2 regions of the Streptomyces sp. NPDC049577 genome follow, and region 2 is predicted to be linked to the other one. Evidence: riboswitches for the same ligand, from Rfam matches in the RefSeq annotation. Region 2 holds a riboswitch; the other holds the start of a gene.
What was found. A riboswitch is a leader RNA that binds a small molecule or an ion and turns the genes downstream of it on or off. The one in region 2 is predicted to bind glycine.
Positions count from the first base shown of each region.

Region 1 (7,866 bases), on a different contig from region 2:
GCGACGGCGCCACGGTGTACGAGTGCGCGTCGCCGGACGAGGTCGTCGACCTCCTCCAGGGCGGTCAGGGCGTCTTCGGCATCGCCGTCGGCGTGGTCTGGCGGGACGTCCAGAGCGCCCTCGGGCAGCTGCACGGGGAGCGCGTGGACACCGGCGAGACGCTCGTCGGGCACAACCCTGCCGACGAGCTGGCGCGGCGCCGCAACCGGGCCGGCTGACCGGCGCCGGGCCGGCCCGCCCGGCGCCGCCGCGAAGCCCGCTCCGCCGCAGGTCGGCGCCATTGTCAGTGGTGTGCGGCACCATCTGATCCGTGAGAGCCGCGCCGACGATCCTGCACCTGGACATGGACGCCTTCTACGCCTCGGTGGAGCAGGCGTCCAAGCCCAGCCTGCGCGGAAAACCCGTGGTCGTCGGCGGCATCGGTCCGCGGGGCGTGGTCGCCACCGCCTCGTACGAGGCCCGCGTCTACGGCGTGCACTCGGCCATGGCCACGGCCCAGGCCCGCCGGCTGTGCCCCAACGCCGCCTACCTCACCCCGCGCTTCACCCTCTACCGGCAGGTGAGTGACGTGGTCATGGGCCTGCTCGGGGAGCTCTCGCCGCTGGTGGAGCCGCTGAGCCTGGACGAGGCGTTCGTGGATCTCGAGGCCGGCGGCGTGCCGCCGTCCTCCGCGGCGGCCCGCGAGGTGGGGGAGCGGCTGCGGCGGGACATCCGGGCGGCCACCGGGCTGAGCGGCTCGGTCGGGCTCGCCGGCTCCAAGATGTTCGCGAAGATCGCCTCCGAGCAGGCGAAACCTGACGGACTCACCCTGATCGAGCCCGGCACCGAGCTCGAACTGCTCGGCCCCATGTCGGTGCGCACCATCCCGGGCGTCGGCCCGGCCACCGCCGAGGCCCTGCGCCGCGCCGGCATCACCACCGTGGCGGAGACGGCCGAGGCGGGCGAGGCCGAGCTGGTCCGGCTGCTCGGCAGGGCCCATGGCGCCGGGTTGTACGCCCTGGCCACCGGCCATGACGACCGCCCGGTCGTCGCCGAGCGGGACGCCAAGTCCGTCTCGGTCGAGGACACCTTCGCCGAGGACGTCACCGACCGGACCCGGGTGGAGCTGGAGATCGCCCGCCTCGCCGACCGGTGCGTGACCCGGCTGCGGGCCGCGGGGCGGTCCGGGCGCACGGTCTCCATCAAGGTCCGGCGCTACGACTTCTCCACGCTGACCCGCTCCGAGACCCTGCGCGGTCCCACCGACGACCCGACGGTGGTCCGCGAGGCCGCGGCCCGGCTGATCGAGGGCGTGGACACCACGGCCGGCGTGCGGCTGCTGGGCGTCGGCGTCTCCGGCCTCACGGACTACACGCAGGAGGACCTCTTCGCCCAGGCGGCGAGCGAGGCGTCCGCCGGCGAGACGGAGCCGGAGGACACGGCCGGCGAACCCGCCCGCCGGGAGAGACCCCCGGCCCCGGCCGCCCGCAGCTGGCTGCCCGGCCTCGACGTACGGCACGCCGAGTACGGGGCGGGCTGGGTCCAGGGCAGCGGTGTCGGCCGCGTCACCGTCCGCTTCGAGCAGCCCTGGTCCGAGCCCGGCCGGGTGCGGACCTTCGCCGTCGACGACCCCGCCCTGGAGCCGGCCGAGCCGCTCCCGCTCATACGGGACTCCGCGCCGGAGCCGGAGGCCCCGGATCAGGCGGCGGAGCCGGAGGAACCGGGTGCCTCGCCGGAACCGGGGGCGTCCGGCGCCGGGCCCGGCAGCGGGAGCCCGTAGTGGCGGTACAGCTGCAACTCCTGCTCCGGCGAGATGTGGCCGCCCACCCCGAGGTCCGGGGCGTTCCTGATCAGCGCGCGCTCGAAGGGCACGTTCAGCGCGTCGCCCTCGACCCGGCTCGGCGCCAGCGGGACGAAGGCGTCCCGCCCGAACAGGCCCGTGCGCACGGCCGCCCACTCCGGCTCGCCCGTCGCGTCGTCCAGATACACCTCGTCGACCGTGCCGATCTTCGTGCCGTCGCGGTCGAACGCCTTGCGGCCGATCAGGCTCCGGGGGTCGATGTCGCTCTGCACGGGTTCCTCTCCCTCCGTACCCGGCGGTCCGTACCGGGCAGTGCGCCTCTCATCACCACCAAAGGTCACAATGCGGGAACCGGCCACTCGAGAGATCCGGCCAGGAAGGGCCGCTGGTAGGCTGGCCAATGGCCGCAGAATCCGTGCGGGAGAGTCCCACTTCCCGGTCCCGAAAAGGGCCGTGAACGGGCGCCGAAGGAGCAAATCCTCCCCGGAATCTCTCAGGCACACGTACCGCACGGGCGAGGTCACTCTGGAAAGCAGGGCGGGCCCAGGTCAGGCACCATGCCGAAGCCCCTCCTCACCGACGGTGAAAGCCGGATCGTCCGCGCGGCTCCGGTGAAGCTCTCAGGTTGAGATGACAGAGGGGGAGGCCGTCCGGGTACCCGCGCCGTGGTACCCCTCGCAGGTCGTGACGACCAGGAGGCCTCCGCAATGACAGCCCACCGCACGCCCCTCACCGAGCTGGAGCGGGGCACGCCGTTCGAGCAGCGCCACATAGGACCCGACGCCGGGGCCCAGGCCAAGATGCTCGCCCAGGTCGGCTTCGGTTCGCTCGACGAACTCACCGCAGCCGCCGTACCCGAGGTCATCAAGAGCAGCGAGGCGCTCCGGCTGCCCGACGCGCGCACGGAGGCGGAGGTCCTGGCCGAACTGCGCGGCCTGGCGGACCGCAACCAGGTCCTCACCTCGATGATCGGCCTCGGCTACCACGGCACGTTCACCCCGCCGGTCATCCTGCGCAACGTCATGGAGAACCCCGCCTGGTACACGGCCTACACGCCCTACCAGCCCGAGATCTCCCAGGGCCGGCTGGAGGCCCTCCTCAACTTCCAGACCGTCGTCGCCGATCTGACCGGACTGCCCACCTCCGGCGCCTCCCTCCTCGACGAGGGCACCGCGGCCGCCGAGGCCATGGCCCTCTCCCGCCGTGTCGGCAAGGTCAAGCAGGGCGTGTTCCTCATCGACGCCGACGCCCTGCCCCAGACCGTCGCGGTCATCGAGACCCGCGCCGAGCCCACCGGCGTCGAGGTCGTCGTCGCCGACCTGTCCGCGGGCATCCCCGCCGAGATCGCCGAGCGCGGTGTCTTCGGCGTGCTGCTCCAGTACCCGGGCGCCTCCGGCGCCGTCCGCGACCTGCGGCCGGTCATCGAGCAGGCCCACGAGCTCGGCGCGGTCGTCACCGTCGCCGCCGACCTGCTCGCCCTCACCCTGCTCACCTCGCCCGGCGAGCTGGGCGCCGACATCGCCGTGGGCACCACCCAGCGCTTCGGCGTCCCGATGGGCTTCGGCGGCCCGCACGCCGGCTACATGGCCGTGCGCGAGCAGTTCGCCCGCAGCCTGCCCGGCCGCCTCGTCGGCGTCTCCGTCGACGCCGACGGCGACAAGGCCTACCGCCTCGCCCTCCAGACCCGCGAGCAGCACATCCGCCGCGAGAAGGCCACCAGCAACATCTGCACCGCACAGGTGCTGCTGGCGGTCATGGCCGGCATGTACGCCGTCTACCACGGCCCCGAGGGCCTCGCGGCCATCGCCCGCCGCACCCACCGCTACGCCGCGCTGCTCGCCGAGGGCCTGCGCGCCGGCGGCGTCGAGATCGTCCACGACGCCCACTTCGACACCGTCACCGCCCGGGTGCCCGGCCGGGCCGGCGACGTCGTGACCGCCGCACGCGAGCGGGGCGTCAACCTGCGCCGCGTGGACGGCGACCTCGTGGGCATCGCCTGCGACGAGACCACCACCCGCGCCCACCTCGCCGCCGTCTGGGCCGCCTTCGGCGTGGAGGCCGACGTCGAGGAGCTCGACGCGCGGACCGCCGACGCCCTGCCGGCCGGCCTGCTGCGCACCGACGACTACCTCACCCACCCGGTCTTCCACGAGCACCGCTCCGAGACCGCGATGCTGCGCTACCTGCGCCGGCTCGCCGACCGGGACTACGCGCTGGACCGGGGCATGATCCCGCTCGGCTCCTGCACGATGAAGCTCAACGCCACCACCGAGATGGAGCCGGTCACCTGGCCGGAGTTCGGCGCGCTGCACCCCTTCGCCCCCGCCGAGCAGGCCGAGGGCTACCTCACGCTCATCACCGAGCTGGAGGAGCGGCTCGCCGAGGTCACCGGCTACGACAAGGTGTCCCTCCAGCCGAACGCCGGCTCCCAGGGCGAGCTGGCCGGCCTCCTGGCCGTCCGGGCCTACCACCGGGCCAACGGCGACGAGCAGCGCACCGTCTGCCTCATCCCGTCCTCCGCGCACGGCACCAACGCCGCCAGCGCGGTGATGGCCGGCATGCGGGTCGTCGTGGTCAAGACCGCCGACGACGGCGAGGTCGACGCCGAGGACCTGCGCGCCAAGATCGAGCAGTACCGCGACGAGCTGGCCGTCCTGATGATCACGTACCCGTCGACGCACGGCGTCTTCGAGGAGCACGTGGCCGACATCTGCGCGGCGGTGCACGAGGCCGGCGGCCAGGTCTACGTCGACGGCGCCAACCTCAACGCGCTGGTCGGCCTGGCCAAGCCCGGCCACTTCGGTGGCGACGTCTCGCACCTGAACCTGCACAAGACCTTCTGCATTCCGCACGGCGGCGGCGGCCCCGGCGTCGGCCCGGTGGCGGTCCGCGCCCACCTGGCGCCGTACCTGCCCAACCACCCGCTGCAGCCCACCGCCGGCCCGGCCACCGGCGTCGGCCCGATCTCCGCCGCGCCCTGGGGCTCCGCCGGCATCCTGCCGATCTCCTGGGCGTACGTCCGGCTGATGGGCGGCGAGGGCCTCAAGCGCGCCACCCAGGTCGCGGTGCTCGGCGCCAACTACATCGCCAAGCGCCTGGAGCCGCACTACCCGGTGCTCTACACCGGTCCGAACGGTCTGGTCGCGCACGAGTGCATCGTGGACCTGCGCCCGCTGACCAAGGCCACCGGCGTGACCGTGGACGACGTGGCCAAGCGCCTGATCGACTACGGCTTCCACGCCCCGACCATGTCCTTCCCCGTGGCCGGCACGCTGATGATCGAGCCGACCGAGAGCGAGGACCTCGCCGAGCTGGACCGTTTCTGCGATGCGATGATCGCCATCCGCGCGGAGATCGAGAAGGTCGGCTCGGGCGAGTGGGCCAAGGACGACAACCCGCTGCGGAACGCCCCGCACACCGCCGCGTGCGTGGCCGGTGCCTGGGAGCACGCCTACAGCCGTGAGGAGGCCGTCTTCCCGGCGGGCGCCTCGAAGGCCGACAAGTACTGGCCGCCGGTGCGGCGCGTCGACGGCGCGTACGGTGACCGGAACCTGGTCTGCTCCTGCCCGCCGCTGGACGAGTACGACGGCTGACGGGCAGCCTTGGCGCGGCCGCAGGCCGCCGTCATGAGTCGGGGCCGGTTCGGCGATCTCGCCGAGCCGGCCCCTTCATGTTCCGCGACGGTCGCCGCGGGATGTGACGTACATGGTGGTGCGCGGTGTGAGGTGCTGTTGTGGCGGGTAATACCGCATTACGCGGCAGTCACCACCTGATCCGTCCCCAGCGGCCGGTGCGGGGCGATGATCTGCCCGTCCGGAAGCAGCTCACCGGTGTCCTCGAAGCAGAGGACGCCGTTGCACAGCAGGCTCCAGCCCTGTTCGGGGAAGTGCGCCACGAGATGGGCGGCTTCCCGGTCGGCGGAGTCTGCTGAGGGGCACGCGGGCTGGTGCTGGCACATGGAAGGGATCTTTCGCTCTGATGTGGTGGCTGTCCTGCGGCTCGATGCGTTGGTCATGCCGCCCCCCGTGAAGATGTGGTCGGTCGATCCCAGTGTTGCCCTACGGGTAGGGATTCCGCAGGGATTTCACAGTGGTGCTTCTCACAGGATGATGACGCGTCACCCGTGCGGGCGGTTGCTCCCAACGAGAGTGTCACTTCGGGTGGTTCGGCCTGGCCGCCATGGACTAGCCCGGGAGGGTGAGGGCAGCACGGAGCGCCCCGCGGAAGGGGGCCGCGGGGCGCGTGGGACGGCGCGTCAGGCCGATTTCAGCAGTGGCGCGGGGGACAGCCGCAGCGTGAGCACGGGGAGCAGGTCGGCCACCCGGTGCGGACGGTGGGCGGCGATTCCCGGTGGCGCCGGGGCCAGTGGCACCAGGAGGTCGCCGGGTGCGAGCAGGCCCGAGGCGGCGTCGGCCGTGATGTCGCCGTGCAGCCAGAGGGTGAGCATGTAGAGGCCCGGGACGGACAGCAGCCGGGGTTGGTAGGGCGTCGTCAGCGACTCGGCCTGTCGCAGGGCCAGTTCGGTGGAGGCGAGATAGGGGCCCTCGAAGAAGTGGGAGAACGCCCAGCCGTCCGGGGTGAGCATCGCCTCGCCTGCCGCGACGGCCCGGTCGCCGGCCTTGATCAGGAACCGCCACCCGGTGAGCCGGGTGCGGGGTGCGCCGCCGTCCGGCGGTACGTGCTCCAGGACGTGGACGGGGAGTGGGAGTTCGGGACTGAGCGGCGTCTGCGCGGACTTCAGGGACGGAGTGCGTGCCTCACGGACGGCGGTGGGGGAACCGAGGGCCGTGCGGACGCTCCGGAGGGCAGGCGCGGGGGCAGGGGGGACATGCAGCGGCATGGTGGGTCGCCTCTCACTTCGGAGACACGGTGGTGCTGGGCAGGTGCGGACGACGCTGTCGGAGTGCGGGGTCAGAGGGGGGCCGGACCGACTGCCGGGGCGCCTACTCTCTGCCTCAACCCGAGCTTATACGACAGGTGTTCACACAGTGTTTCGTCTAGCTGTCCGCGGCATTTCCGGCAAGGGGAAATCAGGGCGGTTTGCCCGGGGGATTTCGGAGAATATGTCACGAATGCGAGTGCATGACCTCCGCATCTCGCCCGTATACGGTAGGCCGGATCTCGTCGGTGTTTATCACCAGCGCATTGCCGGACAACAGGCAGCCTTCCGTATGCCGCGTGAATGTGCCGGAGTGCGCCCGGGAAGAGCCTACCGGGTACGCGGTCGCCGCGAGGCGTTATGGATCGCCTCGTCTGGGCATCATCGATCGTGACGCGGCGGTCGGGTGCCGCGGGCGGAGCCGGTCGAGGAGGGGCGCACGAATGGGAGAGAAGGTCGTGGCCGAGGGGTTCGACCTCGCCGACCGGCAGCACCACCGGGACAAGCTCCGGCAGTGCCTGGAAGGACTGGCGAGACTGCTGGAGGAGAAGCGCTTCGACCGGCCGAGGAATCTCATGGGCCTGGAGCTCGAGTTGAATCTCGCGGGGGCCGACGGGATGCCGAGCATGGTGAATGCGAAGGTGCTGGAACGTATCGCCAGTCACGATTTCCAGACCGAACTCGGGCAGTTCAACCTGGAAGTGAACATCGTGCCGCACCGGATGTCCGGGCGGGTTCTCGACCAGCTCTCCGAGGAGTTGCGCACCGGTCTGGCCTACGCCGATCGCAAGGCCATGGAAGTCGGTTCCGGAATCGTCATGATCGGAATCCTGCCGACCCTCACCCGCGAGGACCTCGTCTCCGCGAACCTCTCCGCCGCCGACCGGTACTCGATGCTCAACGAGCAGGTGGTGGCCGCCCGCGGCGAGCACTTCACGATAGACATCGCGGGCGTCGAACGACTGACCTGCACGGCCACCTCGATAGCCCCGGAGGCCGCCTGCACGTCCGTGCAGCTGCACCTCCAGGTCACCCCGGGCCGGTTCGCCGCCGTGTGGAACGCCGCACAGGCCGTCGCGGCCGCGCAGATCGCCGTCGGCGCCAACTCGCCGTTCCTCTTCGGCCGTGAGCTGTGGAGGGAGTCCCGGCCGCCGCTGTTCGTCCAGTCCACCGACACCCGCCCGCCCGAGCTCCAGGCCCAGGGCGT
Region 1 is NZ_JBFAPH010000029.1:14,906-22,771, reverse strand. Features, by position in the region: gene AB0K09_RS06345 (MerR family transcriptional regulator) at 1-218, shown strand, start outside; gene AB0K09_RS06340 (DNA polymerase IV) at 311-1,759, shown strand; gene AB0K09_RS06335 (PRC-barrel domain-containing protein) at 1,678-2,052, opposite strand; glycine riboswitch at 2,189-2,299, shown strand; gene gcvP (aminomethyl-transferring glycine dehydrogenase) at 2,488-5,373, shown strand; gene AB0K09_RS06325 (DUF5999 family protein) at 5,532-5,738, opposite strand; gene AB0K09_RS06320 (hypothetical protein) at 6,036-6,620, opposite strand; gene AB0K09_RS06315 (glutamate-cysteine ligase family protein) at 7,103-7,866, shown strand, end outside.
Region 1: another riboswitch for glycine. It lies ahead of gcvP (aminomethyl-transferring glycine dehydrogenase); the one in region 2 lies ahead of gcvT (glycine cleavage system aminomethyltransferase GcvT).

Region 2 (7,866 bases):
CAGCCCCGCGGCGGCCAGGAACGCGGTGGGCTCGTCCTGCCAGTCGGGCTGGAACAGGCGGACCCGGCCGCCGGTGGCCGCCCCGTCCAGCTCGGTGCGCCCGGCTCGGCACAGCGCGGCCACGGCGGGCGGCGGCAGCGGCACGGTGACGGCACCCTCGGGGTTGACCACGATCCCGGCCTGCGGCGGCAGGCCCCGGGCGAACTCGACGGCCGGCGCCACCGCGAACGACATGTGCTCGCCGGCCACCAGCTTGAACTGCTCCTCGGAGCTGAACACCGGGACGAACGCGGCGCCGTCGAGCTCCAGCGTGGGCAGATCGAGGTCGGGGCTCGTGGGCGCGCCGCCGTTGGGCAGGGGGATCCACACGCTGCTGCGGCCGAGCGCCTCCATGATCCGCGCCCCGGCCTGCGGCCCGCTCCCGACGGAGGCGGCGAGCACCCGCTCCAGCTCGTTCCCCGGCCACGACACGGCTGCGCCGGCGGCCTGGTTCCAGCCGTACTGCTGCTCGGGAACGTGCATCTCGTCCAACCACCTCATCGTCCAACCCCCGGAACGATAACCGCTACGCGGGCTTCCGGGGCACCCCACCCCGGCGCTTGCCGCGCACCCTGCCCCACCGCCGGCCGCAGCCGACACCCACGGGCTCCCGCCCGCACCCTCCCCTAGCCGCGACGGCGCCGGCAGTCACCACGGGCCCCGGCCGACACCCACGGGCCGGGCAGGTACGAAAACCGCCGGGCTCCGCTCGCGGTGGTCAGGGGAACTCGATGCGTCGCAGCGCGTCGGCGGCGGGGCGGTCCAGGAGGGTCGTCGTCGCGCCCAGGCCGCGGGATTCCGCCGTGGTCGTCAGGGACGCCATCGCCCGGCGGTGGCGGGCGAAGGCCGACGGGGGGACCGTGCGGCCCCGGGCGCGTTGCCCGGCGAGGGCGGTGGCCGGGGGGACCGTCAGCAGCAGGACGTGCAGCGCGGTGCCCCGGCGCCGCGCGTGGTGGGCGAGCCAGCGGCGTACCCAGCCGTTCCGCCCGCAGTCGTGGACCACCACGGTCGCCCCGGAGCGCACCGCCCGCCACAGGGCGGTGTAGTGCGCGGCCCGCGCCAGCGGCCGGTACACCCCGTACGGCAGCGGCAAGCGCCCCGGCATGCGCCGCTCCAGCCGCTCCCGCGCGTCCTGCGAGTCCACGCACAGCACGGGCTCGCCCCGGCCGTCCAGTGGTGCGACCACGCGCCGGATGAGCGTGGACTTACCGCTCCCCGGCAGCCCGGAGACGACCAGCAGGTCCCCCGCCCGGCAGGTCAGCTCGCGCACGCCCGCACCGCCCCGCAGATCGCGTACGTCGCCGGCGCCCTCCGCCCGCAAGGGCGACCGCACTCGCAACCTGATCGCCTTCCTCCCCCGTTCCGCAAAGGAAAGGTAATGCAATTGAGGCACTGGTGGGCAGTCCACGAGCCGCACGTACGTGCAATGATGTGCGCGCCAACTGCGTACCCAACTGCATACCGGCCGCTCGAGTCCGCGCGGGAGAGTCCCAGTCGCCCTGTGCGCTGGGCGCCGAAGGAGCAAGTTCCTCCCTTGAATCTCTCAGGCCCCGTACCGCGCGGGTGAGGCAGATCTGAAAAGCGGGCCGCCGCCTATGCGCGCGGCCCCACCCAAGGTGCAAGCCGGGACCCCTTCGGGTCTCCCGGTGAACCTCTCAGGTTCCGATGACAGATGGGGAGGACGTCCTCACCGTTACGCCCGGGAGCCTGACCATGACCGTTGCCCCCCGCCGCACCGCACTCGACGCGCTCCACCGCGCGCTCGGTGCCACGATGACCGATTTCGCGGGCTGGGACATGCCCCTGCGCTACGGCAGCGAGCGCGACGAGCACCTCGCCGTACGCACCCGCGCCGGCCTCTTCGACCTGTCCCACATGGGCGAGATCACCCTGACCGGCCCGCAGGCCGGCCAGGCCCTGGACCACGCCCTCGTCGGCAACCTGTCCGCGCTCGCGGTCGGCCGTGCCCGCTACACGATGATCTGCCGCGAGGACGGCGGCATCCTGGACGACCTGATCGTCTACCGGCTCGGCGAGCAGGAGTACATGGTCGTCGCGAACGCCTCGAACGCGCAGACCGTGCTGGACGCCCTCACCGAGCGGGCGGCCGGCTTCGAGACGGAGGTCCGGGACGACCGGGACGCCTACGCCCTGATCGCCGTCCAGGGCCCGGCCTCGCCGGCGATCCTGAAGTCGGTGACCGATGCCGACCTGGACGGGCTGAAGTACTACGCCGGCCTGCCCGGCACGGTCGCGGGCGTGCCCGCGCTGATAGCGCGCACGGGCTACACCGGCGAGGACGGCTTCGAGCTGTTCGTGGCCCCCGGCGACGCCGAGAAGCTGTGGCAGGCGCTGACGGAGGCCGGCGCCGAGGCGGGCCTGGTGCCGTGCGGGCTGTCCTGCCGGGACACCCTGCGCCTGGAGGCGGGCATGCCGCTGTACGGGCACGAGCTGACCACGGACACCACTCCGTTCGACGCGGGCCTGGGCCGGGTCGTGAAGTTCGACAAGCCCGGTGACTTCGTGGGCCGCGCCGCGCTGGAGGCCGCGGCCGAGCGCGCGCAGGCCGCCCCGCCGCGCAAGCTGGTCGGCCTGGTCGCCACCGGCCGCCGCGTGCCGCGCGCCGGGTACCCGGTCGTCGCCGGCGGCTCGGTGATCGGCGAGGTCACCTCCGGCGCCCCCTCCCCCACCCTCGGCAAGCCGATCGCGATCGCGTACGTGGACGCGGCCCACGCCGAGCCCGGCACGGAGGGCGTCGCCGTGGACATCCGCGGCAGCCACGAGCCCTACGAGGTGGTCGCGCTCCCCTTCTACAAGCGTGAGCGCTGACCCTCCCGGTACAGCCTCATCTCATCTGTCAAGACCTGTTGCACGAGCACTCACCCGCATCCAGGAGAATCGAGCCATGAGCAACCCCCAGCAGCTTCGCTACAGCAAGGAGCACGAGTGGCTGTCGGCCACCGACGAGAACGGTGTGGCGACGGTGGGTATCACCGAGTTCGCCGCCAACGCGCTCGGTGACGTCGTCTACGCCCAGCTCCCGGCCGTGGGCGACACCGTCACCGCGGGCGAGACCTGTGGCGAGCTGGAGTCGACCAAGTCGGTCAGCGACCTCTTCGCCCCGGTCACGGGCGAGGTCGTCGAGGCCAACCAGGACGTCGTGGACGACCCGTCGCTGGTGAACACCGCCCCCTTCGAGGGCGGCTGGCTGTTCAAGGTGAAGATCACGGACGAGCCGGCGGACCTGCTGTCCGCCGACGAGTACGCGGCCTTCGCCGCAGGCTGACCCCGCCCGCCTCCTCGCCCCAGTCCAGGAAGAACTCATGTCTCTGCTGAACAGCTCCCTCCATGAGCTCGACCCCGACGTCGCCGCCGCAGTCGACGCCGAACTCCACCGCCAGCAGTCCACCCTCGAGATGATCGCCTCGGAGAACTTCGCTCCGGTCGCGGTCATGGAGGCCCAGGGCTCGGTCCTCACCAACAAGTACGCCGAGGGCTACCCGGGCCGCCGGTACTACGGCGGCTGCGAGCACGTCGACGTCGTCGAGCAGATCGCCATCGACCGGATCAAGGCGCTCTTCGGTGCCGAGCACGCCAACGTGCAGCCGCACTCCGGCGCGCAGGCCAACGCCGCCGCGATGTTCGCCCTGCTCTCCCCCGGCGACACCATCCTGGGTCTGAACCTCGCCCACGGCGGGCACCTGACCCACGGCATGAAGATCAACTTCTCCGGCAAGCTCTACAACGTGGTCGCCTACCACGTCGACGAGAAGACCAGCCTGGTCGACATGGACGAGGTCGAGCGCCTCGCCAAGGAGCACCGCCCGAAGCTGATCATCGCGGGCTGGTCCGCCTACCCGCGCCAGCTGGACTTCGCCGCCTTCCGCCGGATCGCGGACGAGGTCGGCGCGTACCTGATGGTCGACATGGCCCACTTCGCGGGCCTGGTCGCCGCCGGGCTGCACCCCTCCCCGGTGCCGCACGCGCACGTCGTGACCACCACCACGCACAAGACCCTGGGCGGTCCGCGCGGTGGCGTGATCATGTGCAAGGCCGACCTGGCCAAGAAGATCAACTCGGCGGTCTTCCCCGGTCAGCAGGGCGGCCCGCTGGAGCACGTGATCGCGGCGAAGGCGGTGTCCTTCAAGGTCGCGGCGAGCGAGGAGTTCAAGGAGCGCCAGCAGCGCACCCTGGACGGCGCGAGGATCCTGGCCGAGCGCCTGACCCAGGCGGACGTGGCCGAGGCCGGCGTCTCGGTCCTCTCGGGCGGCACGGACGTGCACCTGGTCCTGGTGGACCTGCGCAACTCCGAGCTGGACGGCCAGCAGGCCGAGGACCGGCTGCACGAGGTCGGCATCACGGTCAACCGCAACGCCATCCCGAACGACCCGCGTCCCCCGATGGTCACCTCGGGCCTGCGGATCGGCACCCCGGCCCTGGCCACCCGAGGCTTCCAGGCGGAGGACTTCCGCGAGGTCGCCGACGTGATCGCCGAGGCCCTCAAGCCGGCCTACGACGCCGAGGCGCTGCGCGCCCGGGTCACCGCCCTGGCCGCGAAGCACCCGCTGTACCCCGGGCTGTAATCCCGGTCACTCCCGTCGGTCCGGGGCACCGTGCACACTGAAGAGTGAGGCCGGTGCCCCGCACCACGCTGATTCACCCCGCACCACCCGTACCACCGACCCGAGGAGCAACGCCACCGTGGCCATCTCCGTATTCGATCTCTTCTCGATCGGCATAGGCCCGTCCAGCTCCCACACGGTCGGCCCCATGCGCGCCGCCCGCATGTTCGTGGGGCGCCTGAAGAACGAGGGCCTGCTGGCCCACACCACGGCCGTCCGGGCCGAGCTGTACGGCTCGCTCGGCGCCACCGGCCACGGCCACGGCACCCCCAAGGCCGTCCTGCTCGGCCTGGAGGGCCACTCCCCGCGCACCGTCGACGTCGAGACCGCCGACGACGAGGTGGAGCGCATCCGCACCTCGAAGCGGCTGCGGCTGCTCGGCGCGGAGATAGGCTCCGCCCACGAGATCGACTTCGACGAGTCGACCCAGCTCATCCTGCACCGCCGCCGCGCCCTGCCGTACCACGCCAACGGCATGACCCTCTTCGCCTACGACGAGGCCGGCGCGCCGCTGCTGGAGAAGACCTACTACTCGGTCGGCGGCGGCTTCGTCGTCGACGAGGACGCGGTCGGCGAGGACCGCATCAAGCTCGACGACACCGTGCTGAAGTACCCCTTCCGCACCGGTGACGAGCTGCTGCGCCTCTCCCGCGACACCGGCCTGTCGATCTCCGCCCTGATGCTGGAGAACGAGAAGGCCTGGCGCACCGAGCAGGAGATCCGCGAGGGTCTGCTGGAGATCTGGCGCGTCATGCAGGGCTGCGTGGCCCGCGGCATGTCCCGCGAGGGCATCCTCCCCGGCGGCCTGAAGGTCCGCCGCCGCGCCGCGACCACCGCCCGCCAGCTGCGCGCCGAGGGCGACGCCCAGGCCCGCGCCATGGAGTGGGTCACCCTCTACGCCATGGCCGTCAACGAGGAGAACGCCGCCGGCGGCCGCGTCGTGACCGCCCCCACCAACGGCGCCGCGGGCATCATCCCCGCCGTCCTGCACTACTACATCAACTTCGTGCCCGGCGCGGACGAGGAGGGCGTGGTCCGCTTCCTCCTGGCCGCGGGCGCGATCGGCATGCTCTTCAAGGAGAACGCCTCCATCTCCGGCGCCGAGGTCGGCTGCCAGGGCGAGGTCGGCTCCGCCTGCTCCATGGCGGCCGGCGGCCTCGCGGAGGTCCTCGGTGGCACTCCCGAGCAGGTGGAGAACGCGGCCGAGATCGGCATGGAGCACAACCTGGGCCTGACCTGCGACCCGGTCGGCGGTCTGGTCCAGATCCCGTGCATCGAGCGCAACGGCATGGCCTCGGTCAAGGCCGTCACCGCCGCCCGCATGGCCCTGCGCGGCGACGGCCGGCACCACGTGTCCCTCGACAAGGTCATCAAGACCATGAAGGAGACGGGCGCGGACATGAAGGTCAAGTACAAGGAGACGGCGCGGGGCGGCCTCGCGGTCAACGTCATCGAGTGCTGATCCCCTTACCGGCCACGGACGGCCCCGGCACCGCTTCGAGCGGAGCCGGGGCCGTCCCGTCTCTCACCCCTCGGTGAGGTACCGGTAATGGGTGGTGATCCAGCCCTCCCCCGCGGCGCCGGGGAAGCGCGGGGCCGGATCGGGCTGCGCACCGCGCTCGCCGATTCCCTGGGCCGCACCCGGGGCGTGCTGACCGGCTTCGCCGCCCCCGCCCAGGGTGCCTACCCGGCCGTCTGGACGCCCTGTTCGAGGCCCTGCCGTTCCCTTGGCCAAGCATTCGACGGGGGGCACGGCGGTGTGGTTTGTGGTGGACCGTACACAAGCGGTGGGCGCGGGGCTTCTTGCCGCCGGTCTCACCCTGTGTGAAAATCTACTCACGTCGCGTCAGGCCGCGCCTCAACTGGTGGGGAGACCCGCAGGAGTTCATCTGTTCCGCAGGTGGATTCCTCAGGATCTCTCACAGCCGGGAGGTTACGCGGTGGACGGCAAGCGCGTGGAACGTCGCGCCATTGACAACAAAACAAGGGATCCCTGCCCCAAAGCGCCCGCTTTTCGTGACAACGCCGTGAGCGGGCAGCACTCTTCTGACTCTGAGGCATTGGAAGGCCAACATTCCGGGAAGCGGGCCTGGGATCTCCGCATCAAGCGGGCCGCGTCGGTGGTCGGCTTGATCGGCGCGTGTCTCCACGCCACGTACTGGGGGATTCAGCTCTTCGAGCATCGACCGGTCGAATCCCCCAAGGTGACGATCGCGCCCGGCGCGAAGTCCTAGGACTTCCCCGGACGTTCGCCACGAAGGCCGCGCTTGGGCCGTCCTGGACCGAGCGCGGCCTTCCGAAACCGGACAGTCGCGATCCCGCACCACCGCGCCCCCGCTCCCGCTCCCGCTCCCGCTCCCGCCAGAGCGCCGCGCATCACATCGTGCGTGGTGGGAGGGGCCCATGCCCGAATTGTTCAGGGTTCCGCTGGAGAGCGGCGGCTCCGTGCTGGTCGAGGTCGGGGACGGGGCGCAGGCGGTCGTCCGGGTGGCCAGGCCCGGTGGCGGGGTCGTGGCCGAGGCCACCGAGACGCTGGAGCGGGGCTGGAGAGCGTGCGGGACGCCGCGCACGCCGTGCTCGGCAAGGTCGCGGATCTGCCGCGGCAGGCCGACAGGATCACCCTGGAGCTCGGGCTCAAGCTGTCGGCGGAGGCGCCGTCCCCGCCGGGACGTCCCGCGTCACGGCCTTCCTCGCCGGCTCCGGGGACGTCGTCAGCGTCCGGCCGGGGACGGTGGAGCGATGGGGGCCCGGCGGGCCGGCGGCCAGGATCCGGATTCCGGCCACCGTCGGCGTTCGGGCTGTCGTACCCTCACCCGATGGCGACCGCCTGCTGCTGAGCCTGCCTCAGGGAACGGAGGCGGCCCTCGTAGTGGTACGGGCGTCCGCCGAGAGCTGGGCCGCCGGGCTGTGCTCGCGCGTCACACGGGACATCTCACGGGGGGATCTGGGAACGGTGCGTTACGGAATGCTGGAGCGCGTCCTGCTGGGGGTGACGGCATGCCCCGACCGGTAGGGATCCGCGCCGTCGCGATGGGATTCTGTCTGCTGCTGGTGACGGCCTGCGGGTCGTCGGCGGCGGGTGGCCGGCCGGCCGCGAGCCCGTCCGTCCTGCTGTGGAGCCCCGGGGCCGGCGGCGGTTCGCCGTCGGCACGCGGGGACGAGCCGTTCGACCTGGACCGCGCTGTGCTGCGCGTCAAGCGCCTCG
Region 2 is NZ_JBFAPH010000047.1:18,447-26,312, reverse strand. Features, by position in the region: partial or broken gene AB0K09_RS08780 (SseB family protein) at 1-522, opposite strand, end outside; gene AB0K09_RS08775 (AAA family ATPase) at 758-1,372, opposite strand; glycine riboswitch at 1,510-1,607, shown strand; gene gcvT (glycine cleavage system aminomethyltransferase GcvT) at 1,753-2,868, shown strand; gene gcvH (glycine cleavage system protein GcvH) at 2,945-3,325, shown strand; gene glyA (serine hydroxymethyltransferase) at 3,363-4,622, shown strand; gene AB0K09_RS08755 (L-serine ammonia-lyase) at 4,741-6,123, shown strand; gene AB0K09_RS08750 (hypothetical protein) at 6,602-6,895, shown strand; gene AB0K09_RS08745 (CU044_2847 family protein) at 7,049-7,498, shown strand; gene AB0K09_RS08740 (LppP/LprE family lipoprotein) at 7,659-7,866, shown strand, end outside.